2 regions of the Phyllobacterium sp. TAF24 genome follow, and region 2 is predicted to be linked to the other one. Evidence: riboswitches for the same ligand, from Rfam matches in the RefSeq annotation. Region 2 holds a riboswitch; the other holds the start of a gene.
The links. Region 2 has a riboswitch for glycine ahead of AB4Y96_RS14095 (D-amino acid dehydrogenase). Riboswitches for the same ligand answer to the same signal wherever they lie in the genome.

Region 1 (6,341 bases), on a different contig from region 2:
TTCTTTCGATAAGCATCGAGTGTCTGTTGCAGCACTGTCTCATCGCCATTCAAATGGCTGGCAAAGACAAAATCCCAACCTTGGGCGGCAGCAAGCTCAGCACTGTCAACACTGGCGCCGAGAAGGAAGCGGTGGGCGGCCACCGTAGGGAGCGGCGTTGCCCGCACACCGGCAAGTGGATCACCCTCGGGCAGACCTTTCGCAAGGAATGCGCCGAGTTGTGCCAGTTGTGCAGCAAAGTCTTGTTTTTCGGACCGGGGGATGACGCCTTGCAAGGCTCGGGTCGAGTAGGGCAGCCCGCCCGGCGCTTTTCCGACGCCAAGATCTACGCGATCCAGTCCAAGGGCGGCAAGCAGATTGAAATTCTCTGCCACCTTGTAAGGGCTGTAGTGCTGCAGCATGACACCACCAGAACCAACGCGAATGCGTGTTGTGTTGGCGAGCAGGAAGGCAATCAACACTTCAGGGGAGGAACTTGCCAAAGCAGGTGTGTCATGATGTTCGGCAACCCAGAAGCGATGAAAACCCCATTGTTCGGCCTGACGGGCCAGCGCGACTGTGCGTTTCAGCGCCGTGCTGGCCGTCTCGCCATCATGGATTGGACTTTTATCGAGCAAACTCAGTGCATAGCCCATTTTAGGGTATGGCCTCCATGTGATTGAAGTCACGCATCGCCATTGAGCGCTAGGACTCCGTTTCAGAGGCAGTTAGATTTTCCCGAATTTCGGGGGGCGTCAAAGAACGCTTTGCTAAAAAACAGCGGCGAAACTGTATTAATATTCTTCACTTCATTGGTTAAATTTCAACGTGCCACCCTTGCAAGCCGAAATACTGCACGCGACATGGGGATGTGACTTGTATTGGTCTATCAATGAATTCTTCAAATGGATAACAGGCTATAGCATCTGTCTATTGGGCTAATACTGATCCAGTGAGGCATAAGGGAATGACGTTAGAAGCACGCCTTGAGATAGGTTTCTGACAATTTGAATGAGATGGGAGCGGGGCATGCGCAGAAATTCGATCGGCTTCTGGATATTCGTGCTTACCGCAGTTGCCGCGAGCGGCTATCTCTACAGTTTGATAGTATACAGCGAGGGCTATTACATTGGCGCAATATTTGCCCTTTCGATTTGTGCGCCGATTCTGGCTTTCGAGCGCGGCGTTATCTTTCCAAAACTGCGCGCATGGATAAACACATTGCCGACGGCGGGCTTTCTCGTGACGGCATTGGTAGCTGATTATGTGTTGATCAGTTTTGGTAATGCCGTTTGCGGTATAATTCTGTGGTACTTCGGATGGCTCAACGGAACATTCTGGCAGGCCGCGATCCTTTCACCGCAGGTATTGTTCTATACGCTTGGTGTATTGAGCATCATGATATTCATCTTGCGGGTGCGGGATTTGCTGGGCCGCGATATTTTTGCGAACCTTCTCATCAGCCGCTACCGTCAGCCGGTGGCAGAAGAACGCGTGTTTCTCTTCATTGATCTGGTTGGGTCGACAACTTTTGCCGAAGAACATGGTGATCTGCGGGCTCAGCAGTTTCTTGGAGAACTGTTCGCTGCATTTGCCGAGCCGGTCCGGCGTCATCATGGTGCCATTGATGATTATGTCGGCGATGCTGCCATCATCACCTGGCCTATCGATCGCGGCATTAAGGACGCAAGCTGCGTGCGCTGCGTCTTTGATATTTTGGATGGAATCGAAAAGAACACGGCTCAATGGCTGGAGCGATTCGGGCAGGTTCCAGCTTTGCGTGCTGCGCTGCATGGAGGCCCCATCATCACAGCCGAAATCGGGGTCGATCACCACAAGATCACCTACTTTGGCGATACGGTGAATACGACAGCACGCCTTGAAAGCCTTTGCCGGACACTGGAAGCACCGGTTTTGATCTCGACTGACTTGGCGCAGCGCATGAGTTTATCCAATGAAATCAAAGCTGATTATCTGGGTTTGCACGGCGTAAAGGGTAGGGGACAGGCACTTGGGGTGATCGCTCTGACGCGGTGAAAGTCTGGTGTCCAGCTTGCGAGTATTCTCATTCAGACAATTTCTGTCCACAAAGCGGCAAATCGGCCATTTGCACGATGACAGGCAAAGGCCGTTGCGCTATGGTCCGGGCTGTCGAGGGCTTCGGCCCTGTCAGTTTGCGGGAGAGTGTCGTGCATAGAAATATGCAGGCCACCGAAGGGGAAATCGCCCGAAATCTCTCAGGTACCAGGAACCGCAAACCGGGAAGGCAACTCTGGAAAGTCGGGGGAAACTCCGCGCCGAAGGTGTAAGTTCAGTCAGGGGTCCTGGCTGGGCGAGTCTCTCAGGCTTCCGACAGAGGGGCAAAGAAATGTTCCGCTCTATGGCGGAGGTCTTTGCACGTCTCTGGAGTAAAAATGGGCACTGAAGAAAATCTGAAACAACTGCCGCTCGATGATCTGCACAAGGCCGCAAACGCGCGCTTTGGCGGTTTCGCTGGTTGGTCTATGCCAATCACCTATCCGCTTGGTGTGATGAAGGAACATCTGCACACGCGTGAGAAGGTTGGCCTGTTCGACATCTCGCATATGCAGCTGTTTGATGTTGCTGGAGCAGAAGCTGCGGCGCTGCTTTCGCGCGCTTGCCCGCTTGATGCGGCTGCGCTGCAGACGGGTCAATCGAAGTACACCTTCTTCCTGAATGACGAAGCCGGTATTCTCGATGATCTGATCATTACCCGTCTGGGGAATGAGCATTTCATGGTCGTCGCCAACGCAGGAAATGCGGCAGCTGATGAGGCGCACCTGCGTGGTGTGGCCAAGGGATTCGACTGCAAGATCGATGCGCTGGACCGGGTATTCCTCGCCATTCAAGGACCTGAGGCCGTGAATGTGCTGCGCGATGCCGGTATTGCCGGGACCGATCTTGCTTTCATGCATGGATTTGAGCCGAAACCGGGATGGTTCATGAGCCGCTCCGGTTATACGGGTGAAGATGGTTTTGAGATCGGTTTCCCCGAAGCTGACGCGCGCGCGCTGGTTAAACGCTTGCTTGCCGATGATCGCGTTGCATGGGTTGGGCTTGCCGCCCGCGACAGCCTGCGTCTTGAGGCCGGCCTGTGTCTGCACGGCCATGACATTACGCCTGATTATGACCCTGTTGATGCTGGATTGCTCTGGGCTATCACCAAGCCCGTGCGCGAGGCAGCCGGATTTATCGGTGCCGAGGCACTCCTTGCCAAGATCGCAACGGGTTCGACCAAGAAGCGTGTTGGCTTGAAACCCGAGGGGCGGCAGCCGGTACGCACTGATGCTGAACTCTTTGATGCTGATGGCACCAAGATCGGGTTGGTCACATCAGGCGGGTTTGGCCCGTCGGCTGGTTTCCCAGTTGCCATGGGCTATGTCAGCAAAGATTTATCTGCGCTGGGTTCCAAGGTTTTTGCTGAGGTGCGGGGCAACCGCATCCCCGTGGAAATTCATTCACTCCCTTTTACTCCACATCGCTACCACAAAGGATAATTGAGATGGCAGCCACTTACTTTACCGAAGATCACGAATGGGTCCGCGTCGAGAATGACATTGCGACAGTCGGCATTACCGACCACGCACAGGATCAGCTCGGCGATCTGGTTTTTGTCCAGTTGCCGGATGTTGGTCAGTCCCTCTCCAAGGGCGATCCCACCGTTGTTGTTGAATCCGTCAAGGCCGCATCTGACGTCTATGCGCCTGTCGACGGTGAAGTCACCGAAGTGAATGATGCGACCACAAGCGATCCATCGCTGGTCAATTCAGCGGCCGCCAGCGATGGCTGGCTGTGGAAGATGAAGCTGTCCAATCCGGACCAGCTGACCGGCCTTCTCGATGAGGCTGGCTACAAAGCAATCATTGGCTGAAGGCATGATGATGAAAGACACCGTATTCCCGTTTGCTGATCGCCATATTGGCCCAAGCACGCAAGGCTCGCGCGCCATGTTGGCCGCCCTTGGCATTCCATCGCTGGAAACCCTGATCTCACAGGCCGTGCCGAAGTCGATCCGCCTTGAGCGCCCACTCGATATTCCCGAAGCCGCCAGCGAAGCTGAGGCTCTGGCGGAACTCGCGGCCAAGATGGGGCAAAACAAGACCCATAAGAGCTTTATCGGACAGGGTTACCACGGCACCCATGTGCCAGCCGTTATCCTGCGTAATCTCTTTGAAAACCCCGCATGGTATACGGCTTATACGCCTTACCAGTCGGAAATCAGCCAGGGCCGGCTCGAACTGTTGTTCCATTTCCAGACGCTGGTGACAGAGCTTACAGGTCTGCCGGTTGCATCCGCTTCACTTCTGGATGAAGCGACGGCTGTTGCCGAAGCGGTCGGTATTGCCTATCGCCATCATCGCGAAAAGCGGGAGCGTATTGTCATCGCAGGTGCTTTGCATCCGCAGACCGTCGATGTGGTCAAGACCCGTGCCGAGCCGCTTGGGATGACCGTCGACGAGGGCGAAATTGATGCGGGTGTTGCAGCAATCATCGTTCCATGGCCGGATACATTTGGTGTTTATGGTGATTATACCTCGGTCATTCAGGCAGCCAAGGCCGCCGGGGCGCTGGTTATCGCAGTTGCTGATCCGCTGGCTCTGACAATCACGCCGCCACCTGCCAAGTCAGGTGTTGATATTGCCGCTGGTTCCATGCAGCGCTTTGGTGTGCCGATTGGTTATGGTGGCCCGCACGCTGCTTATCTTGCTGTCAGCGAAACGCTGACACGGCTTATTCCGGGCCGTCTGGTTGGTCAGTCCGTCGACAGCAAGGGACGGGCAGGTTACCGCCTTGCCTTGCAGACGCGTGAACAACATATCCGCCGAGACAAAGCGACATCCAATATCTGCACAGCACAGGCGCTGCTCGCCAATATGGCTGTATCTTATGCCATCTGGCATGGTCCGCAGGGTCTTCAGGCTATCGCGCGCGGTGTGCATGTACAGGCTTCGCGATTGGCGGCTGCTCTTACGGGGGCCGGACTTTCCATCGCCGGATCGCATTTCTTCGATACTGTTACCGTCACTGTTCCTGGCAAGGCCGCATCAATCGCAGCCGAGGCCGAAAAGAATGGACGTCTGCTGCGCATTGTCGATCAGGACCGGCTAGGCATTACAGTCGATGAAACAACATCGGAAGATGATCTGACGGCGCTGGTTACTCTCTTCGGTGCAAAGCTGCCGGCCGAAGCAAAGGCTACCTTGCCCGGCGAAAGGCAGACGGAAGGTTTTATGACGCAGGCCGTTTTCCATCAGCAGCGTTCGGAAACCGAAATGATGCGTTTCCTGCGCCGTCTGGCGGACAAGGATCTGGCGCTTGATCGCGCCATGATCCCGCTTGGCTCCTGCACGATGAAGCTCAATGCTGCGGCAGAAATGCTGCCGGTCAGTTGGAACAGCGTTGCCAATGTGCATCCGTTTGCTCCGGCTGATCATGCGCTTGGTTACAAGTCGATGACCGACGATCTGGAAAGCTGGCTTTCGGAGATTACCGGCTTTGATGCCGTCTCATTGCAGCCTAATGCGGGTAGTCAGGGTGAATATGCCGGTCTTCTGGCCATTCGCCGTTACCATCTGGACCGGGGTGATGATCATCGCGACATCTGCCTCATTCCAGAATCAGCCCATGGTACAAACCCGGCCAGTGCCCATATGGCTGGTATGCGCGTTGTTGTTGTGGCCTGCGAAGAGGCTGGCGATATTGACCTTGAAGACCTTAAGGTAAAGGCGGAACAGCACAGTGCCAATCTGGCGGCGCTGATGATCACCTATCCTTCGACGCATGGTGTGTTCGAGGAAGGCGTCAAGGATATCTGTACGGTCATTCATCGGCATGGCGGACAGGTTTACTTTGACGGTGCCAACCTCAATGCGCTGGTCGGGCTTGCCCGTCCAGGTGATATTGGCGCCGACGTTTGCCATATGAACCTGCACAAGACCTTCTGTATTCCGCATGGTGGCGGCGGACCGGGTGTTGGCCCCATCGGCGTGAAGAAGCATCTGGCTCCGTTCCTGCCTGGACATGTCGCCAAGGGATCGCAGCATGCGGTTTCTGCGGCACCGTTTGGCAGCGCATCCATCCTTCCAATCACATGGATGTATATCCGCATGATGGGTGGTGCGGGTCTCAAACGTGCAACGGAAATGGCCATTCTCAACGCCAATTACATCGCTGAGCGGCTGAAAGGCCACTATCCCGTGCTGTTCAAGGGAAGTAATGGCCGTGTTGCGCATGAGTGCATTCTCGATACCCGTGTTCTCAAAGACAGTGCCGGGATCAGCGTCGAGGATATTGCCAAGCGTCTTATTGATTACGGATTCCATGCGCCGACAATGTCCTGG
Region 2 (6,723 bases):
AAGTGCATGCAATGCACTATTTTATCGAAAGATATTTTGAATGCCGACCATCGCCAGAATCGGAAATATCAAAATTCAAATTTATGCCGAAGATCATAACCCGCCCCACTTTCACGTCATCACACCTGATCGTGAGGCTATCGTTGCCTTGGCGGATCTATCAATTTTGCAAGGTTCGCTTCGCAATGGCGATTACCGGGTTGTACGTGAATGGGCATTCCAGCACAGGAGATTCCTTGAAGATGAATGGAACAGCAGTAATGGATGATGATATTATATCTGTTGGCGCGCCTCTACCTCGTATTGACGAAGCAATTGCTCTCAATGAGCGAAAGGTTCAAATCAGGTGGCGGACCGGCGAAACGCAGATTATCGACACAATGCCCGCCCTCGCAAGCAAACGCATTTTCATTACCCTGCGAACGAATGATGCCCTCTTCTTAACACTCAAAGTCAACGAAGATGGAAATGCGATCGAATGGGAGGATGGCGCAGAACTCTCCGCTATATGGCTTGAGCGCCTCGCCCCGGCCATGTTCGACAATGGTCAGTTCAGAGAGGCCATGGATGAGCTTGGCATGAGCCTTGATGGCATGGCGGCGGCGCTGGAAATCTCGCGTCGCCTCATTGCAGATTTCCGCAAGGACAAGCCTATCCCCCGGCACATCGCACTCGCCACGCGCTATCTCGTCGAGCACAATAGAAAGAGCGCCTGAAATGACAGGCACCCTTTGAAATATCACTCTGCAGCGGCGAGCCAGCCGGTCTGCGGCTTGGTATCAACCGGTATCGCGGCACTGATATGATCAGCAACGATTTCCGCCGTAGCAGCCGAGAGGGTCCAGCCCAGATGACCATGGCCGGTGTTGTAGAATACACCCGGACGCTTGCCCGCACCAACGCGCGGCAGCATGTTCGGCATCATTGGACGCAAACCGGCCCATGGCACGACATTTGACGTATCCATGCCCGGGAAGAGATCACGGCTCCAATCAACCAACGGTTTAACGCGATCATGACGGATGTCACGGTTTTCGCCATTATATTCGGCAGTACCGGCGACGCGCAGGCGGCCCGCGCCAAGACGGCTGGTGACAATCTTTGCATCATCATCCAACAGGCTGACCCATGGCGCTGACTTCTGGCTTTCGGCATCGTCAAGATTGACGGTGATCGAGTAGCCCTTGACCGGATAGATGTTGACGCGGTCGCCCAATTGGGCAGCAAACTTGCGGCTGGCAATGCCGGCGCAGATAACGATCGCGTCAAAGCGCTCGGTCTCGGTTTCCGCATTGGCAATCGACGCCTTGCCCCATTCGACCACAACGCCGTCGGTGCCATGCTTCAACGCCGAGACATCGGCATCGCCTATAAAGCGAACACCGTGGCGGATGGCAGCGGCAGCAAGACCACGGGTGAACTTGTGGATATCGCCTGTAGAATCAGACGGCGTAAAGAAGCCGCCATGGAAAGAGCCATTCAGCGCAGGTTCAATGCTGCGGATTTCCTCATTGGTCACAGCGCGACGATCAAGGCCACCAGCTTCCAGCAGCTTGTTGACCTTGACGGCGTGATCATAGCCATATTTTGAGCGGTAAATATGCAGGATGCCGCGCTTTTCCAGATCGAAGTCGATCTTTTCATCGGCCGCGATCTCAAACATGCGCTTGCGGGCTTCGATCGCAAGCTTGGTCGTGGCGATGGTGTTTTCTTCGTAATGCGGAATGTTCATCACGAATTCCGCCATCCAGGAATATTTGTGCCAGGAAGGCTTCGGGTTCATCAGGAGCGGCGCATCCTTGCGCAACATCCACTTCATACCCTTGAGTACCGTCGACCAGCTGTTCCACACTTCCGCATTGGAGGCCGACAACTGACCACCATTGGCGAAGGACGTTTCCATGGCCGCATAACGGTTGCGATCAAAAACGGTGACGGAATAACCCTGACGGGCAAGCGCATAGGCAGTCGTTACGCCGGTGATTCCGGCGCCGATAATGGCGATATGGGTCATGATATAGCGGTCCTCAAGCAACACATGGTTTCAGTTTCGCCGTTCAAAACGGCACGAAACCCCATCTGTCACGGAACCTGAGAGCTTGGCCCTTTGAGCGCCCGCCGGGTGTTTGCCACCCGTGTCGTCGGCACCGTTTTCCGGTCATTCGACCGGGCAGGGCTTTCTCCTTCGGTGGGTACAACCTTTGCAGGGCATACCTCTCTCCAGATGTTCTAGACTATTCTGGTCCTTTTGCCTGAGAGTTTCCGGGGCGGTTGCTCCATCGGCGCCGGTTTTACCGGTCTCTCCCAGATAGTCTGTGCGAACGCGAGATATATATCGCAGTTGCGAGAAGAGAACAACTGGCTAAGAAGCGTTACAGCAATTATGCTTGATAAAAGCGGCATACCCACCTGGAGGAACTCATGAAGCCTGTCTTTCTGCAACTGCAATGCGCACCCGGCAAGACGTACGAGGTTGCAAAAACGCTATTCGAGCGGGAGATCGTTTCGGAACTTTATTCGACCAGCGGCGAGTTTGATCTTTTGGCCAAAGTCTACATTCCAGAGGATCAGGATATCGGCAAGTTCATCAATGAGAACGTGCTCGACATTGCGGGTATTGCCCGTTCGCTGACAACGCTGACCTTCACCGCGTTCTGACCGGAGTGGGCGCGAGGCGAGACATTACGTCTCGTTTCATGCGCCCCGCATCTGCATTATGTAATCAATGCAATAAAACTTGTCTTTTCAGGCAATAAAATTCCATTCTTTGCAGGAGAGCGCTTTTTCTATAGAGATGCTCCCTCGCCCGTTCTCAGCAGGATTTCGACTATGCCTCCTTATCGTTCACGCACAACCACACATGGCCGCAACATGGCAGGTGCCCGCGGGCTCTGGCGCGCGACCGGCATGAAGGATGAGGATTTCGGCAAGCCGATTATTGCTGTGGTCAATTCCTTTACACAGTTCGTTCCGGGCCACGTCCATTTGAAAGATCTCGGCCAGCTTGTCGCGCGCGAAATCGAAAGCGCTGGCGGCGTCGCCAAGGAATTCAACACGATTGCTGTCGATGATGGCATCGCCATGGGCCATGACGGCATGCTGTATTCGCTGCCATCGCGTGAAATCATTGCCGACAGCGTCGAATATATGGTCAACGCCCATTGCGCCGACGCCATGGTCTGCATTTCCAATTGTGACAAGATCACGCCGGGCATGCTGATGGCGGCATTGCGCCTCAACATTCCCGTGGTGTTCGTTTCCGGCGGGCCAATGGAAGCGGGCAAGGTTGTCTGGGATGACAAGGAAAAGAAGCTTGATCTGGTTGATGCCATGGTGGCTGCCGCCGATGACCGCATTTCCGACGAAGAAGTGAAGGCCATCGAGCGTTCCGCTTGCCCAACCTGCGGCTCCTGCTCCGGCATGTTCACCGCTAATTCCATGAACTGCCTGACCGAAGCGCTCGGCCTGTCCCTGCCCGGCAATGGATCGACACTGGCGACCCATGCGGATCGTCGCCGCCTCTTTGTCGAGGCTGGTCATCTGGTGGTTGATCTTGCCCGCCGCTACTACGAGCAGGATGATGAAACGGCTCTGCCGCGCTCCATTGCCTCGTTCGCAGCATTTGAAAATGCCATGACGCTTGACATCGCCATGGGTGGCTCAACCAATACGGTGCTGCATTTGCTGGCCGCTGCCCATGAGGGCGAGGTTGATTTCACCATGAGTGACATTGATCGTCTGTCGCGCCGCGTGCCTGTTCTCTGCAAGGTTGCGCCTGCCGTTGCCAATGTGCACATGGAAGATGTGCATCATGCGGGTGGTGTCATGGGCATTCTCGGCGAACTTGACCGTGCGGGTCTGCTCGACACGTCTGTTTATTCAGTGCATGCGGCCAATCTCGGCGCGGCACTTGACCGCTGGGATGTGGTGCGCAGCAAGAACAAGTCGGTGCATGATTTCTTCATGGCTGCGCCGGGCGGTGTTCCGACACAGGTCGCATTCAGTCAGGAACGCCGCTTCGCCGATGTTGATCTCGACCGCGAAAAGGGTGTGATCCGCAATCTTGAGCACGCCTATTCCAAGGATGGCGGTCTTGCTGTTCTCTACGGCAATCTGGCGGAAGATGGCTGCATCGTCAAAACCGCCGGTGTCGACGATTCGATCTTGAAATTCTCTGGCCCCGCCCGCATTTTCGAAAGTCAGGACAGTGCTGTTCTGGGCATTCTCAATGGCGGCATCAAGCCCGGTGATATCGTGCTGATCCGCTATGAAGGTCCTCGCGGCGGACCCGGCATGCAGGAAATGCTCTATCCAACCAGCTATCTGAAATCAAAAGGTCTTGGCAAAGCCTGCGCCCTGATTACCGACGGTCGTTTCTCCGGCGGTTCGTCAGGTCTTTCCATTGGCCACGTTTCACCTGAAGCGGCTGAAGGTGGCCTCATCGCTCTGGTGCAGGACGGCGATATCATCAATATCGACATTCCGAACCGTGGGATTCATCTTGATGTGGACGATGCTGTTCTGGCTGACCGCCGCGCGCAGATGGAAGCCAAGGGCACTGCCGCCTGGAAGCCTGAGGAAAAGCGCAAGCGCAAGATCACAACGGCACTGCGCGCTTATGGCGCCATGGCCACCAGCGCCGCCAAGGGTGCCGTTCGCCAGATTCCGGATGACTGGAACTAACCTGGATCAAACCGACCTACTGGAAGCGCGCTTCCAGTAGGTCGATATCCCTGACCATCTTCGTGGCAATGGTGCTTTCGAGCCGTCTTGCCCTGACAAGGCGATGGATTTCCTGCCGCTCTGCCCTCAGCGCCGTGATGCGCAGCAGTTTCTCGATCTCTTCACTGCGCGCCACTTCTTCGCGCTCCTCGCCCAGATGCATACGCCCATCAATGCGCTTGCGATAAAGCTCCATGATGTGGTTGGCAACATCCGTATAAATGTCAGCATCGGCGCGCCCTGACGCGAGATCGTGCTGGGCGCGCTCGATTGCCATGATGGCCGCTTCCGCCGCCGCAATACGCGCATAATCCTCTTCACGCTGGTTCGAGTCCTCGACTGGCAGATCAATGTTGCGCAGAAGCCGGGGCAGACCGATACTCGCCATAATAAGCGACAGGATGATCACCCCCGTTGCAAGAAAGATGACGAGATCACGGGCCGGAAACAACGAGCCATCATAAAGAAACAGCGGCAGCGTCAGAATACCCGCCAGAGTGATTGCGCCACGTACACCGGCAAAGGACATGGTCGCGATGAGTTTCCAGCTCGGCTTGACCACGGCTTCACCCTGTGCGCTGCGCTTTGCCATGGTGACGCGCCATGACCCCCAGACCCAAAGAAACCGCAAGGTAGCGAGAACTGCATAGATCACCACGACATAGACGAGTAGCCACCAGGGGCTAGATTCGCCCGCCTCCTGCACGTTTTTGACCGCGCCGGAGAAGATGCTGGGAAGTTGCTCGCCCAGCAGTACAAAGATGGCGCCATTTGCGGCAAACTGCGCTGTGTCCCACACCGCCGTGCGGCGCACCCGCGTTAATGCCATGGATTGCGTGGTATTCTCGGCATAGCTCATGGTGATACCGGCAGCGACAGCAGCAAGAATGCCTGACGCGTGCACATGTTCTGCCAGAAGATAAGCGCCGAACGGAATGAGCAGACTGATAAGGATTTGCGAGCCACTCTCTTCACCGAGTTTGCGGGCAAGGAAAGCCTTGCCGCGCGTGACGCCAAGGGTGACACCAATACCGATGGCAATGCCGGCAAAAGCGAGCCACAGGAAGGTGAAGAAGGCTTCGGTGATTGAGAAACTGCCTGTCAGCATCGCAGCGACCGCGAAGCGCATGCATACGAGACCGGACGCGTCGTTGAGAAGAGATTCCCCTTCAAGAATATGCATCATGCGTGAGGGGATCGGCACACGGGCGGCAATGGCTGACACCGCAATTGGATCTGTTGGCGAGACGATTGCAGCCAAGGCAAACGCCACGGGCAGCGGCACGGACGGGATCATCCAATGTACGAAGAAACCAACGCCGATCACCGTAAAGATGACAAGGCCAAGCGCCATTTCCAGAATGATACCCTTATCCCGGAAAAGCCCCTCTTTGGGTATACGCCAGCCGTCAAGAAACAGCAGCGGCGGCAGGAACAACAGGAAGAAAATGTCCGGATCAAGCTGAACGCGAATGGTGGTAACCGAAGCAATCGCCGCGCCAAGACCGATCTGCACCAACGGCAGCGGGACAGCCAAAGGCAGTATGCGCACGATGGAGTCGCTGACCACAACGGCCAATAGCATCAGCAGGACGATGGTGATTGTTTCCACGGCGAATCCATTTTGATTGTCGGAATAGGATGAAGGAAAGGCCGGTGCTTTGTCGAGGCGAACCTTGGCAACTTTGCGCCCAGATCGTGCCTATTGGGTGAAATGGCGCCGTGACCAGACATTTTCGTGACAATCAATTTTACGTTTACGTCAATGTAATACTTGCAAGCGTGCCGCCTCTCGCCATAGATAGGATTGTTGAGTAGCATGGCAGAGGTTGGAGGACCGAAAGCCAGCTACAAGGAAACCATCAGGGGAGGTTAATGTGGCAAAAGAGACAACGCCGGTAAAAACATCCGTGACAGCCAAGCGCGCCGGTACAAAGGCAGCGCCAGCCAAAACGGCGAAACCCGCCGTCACGACTGTAAAAGCCGCCGCGAAAAAACCCG

Region 1: linked by a shared signal. The riboswitch ahead of gcvT (glycine cleavage system aminomethyltransferase GcvT) and the one ahead of AB4Y96_RS14095 (D-amino acid dehydrogenase) in region 2 are both predicted to bind glycine.

The regions. Positions count from the first base shown of each region.
Region 1 is NZ_JBFRDN010000051.1:16,823-23,163, reverse strand. It holds partial or broken gene AB4Y96_RS25290 (MsnO8 family LLM class oxidoreductase) at 1-635, opposite strand, end outside; gene AB4Y96_RS25285 (adenylate/guanylate cyclase domain-containing protein) at 1,009-2,016, shown strand; glycine riboswitch at 2,147-2,243, shown strand; gene gcvT (glycine cleavage system aminomethyltransferase GcvT) at 2,394-3,497, shown strand; gene gcvH (glycine cleavage system protein GcvH) at 3,503-3,871, shown strand; gene gcvP (aminomethyl-transferring glycine dehydrogenase) at 3,882-6,341, shown strand, end outside.
Region 2 is NZ_JBFRDN010000014.1:124,028-130,750, forward strand. It holds gene AB4Y96_RS14090 (hypothetical protein) at 1-716, shown strand, start outside; gene AB4Y96_RS14095 (D-amino acid dehydrogenase) at 740-2,014, opposite strand; glycine riboswitch at 2,231-2,317, opposite strand; gene AB4Y96_RS14100 (Lrp/AsnC ligand binding domain-containing protein) at 2,422-2,658, shown strand; gene ilvD (dihydroxy-acid dehydratase) at 2,830-4,683, shown strand; gene AB4Y96_RS14110 (Na+/H+ antiporter) at 4,700-6,334, opposite strand; gene AB4Y96_RS14115 (hypothetical protein) at 6,485-6,723, opposite strand, start outside.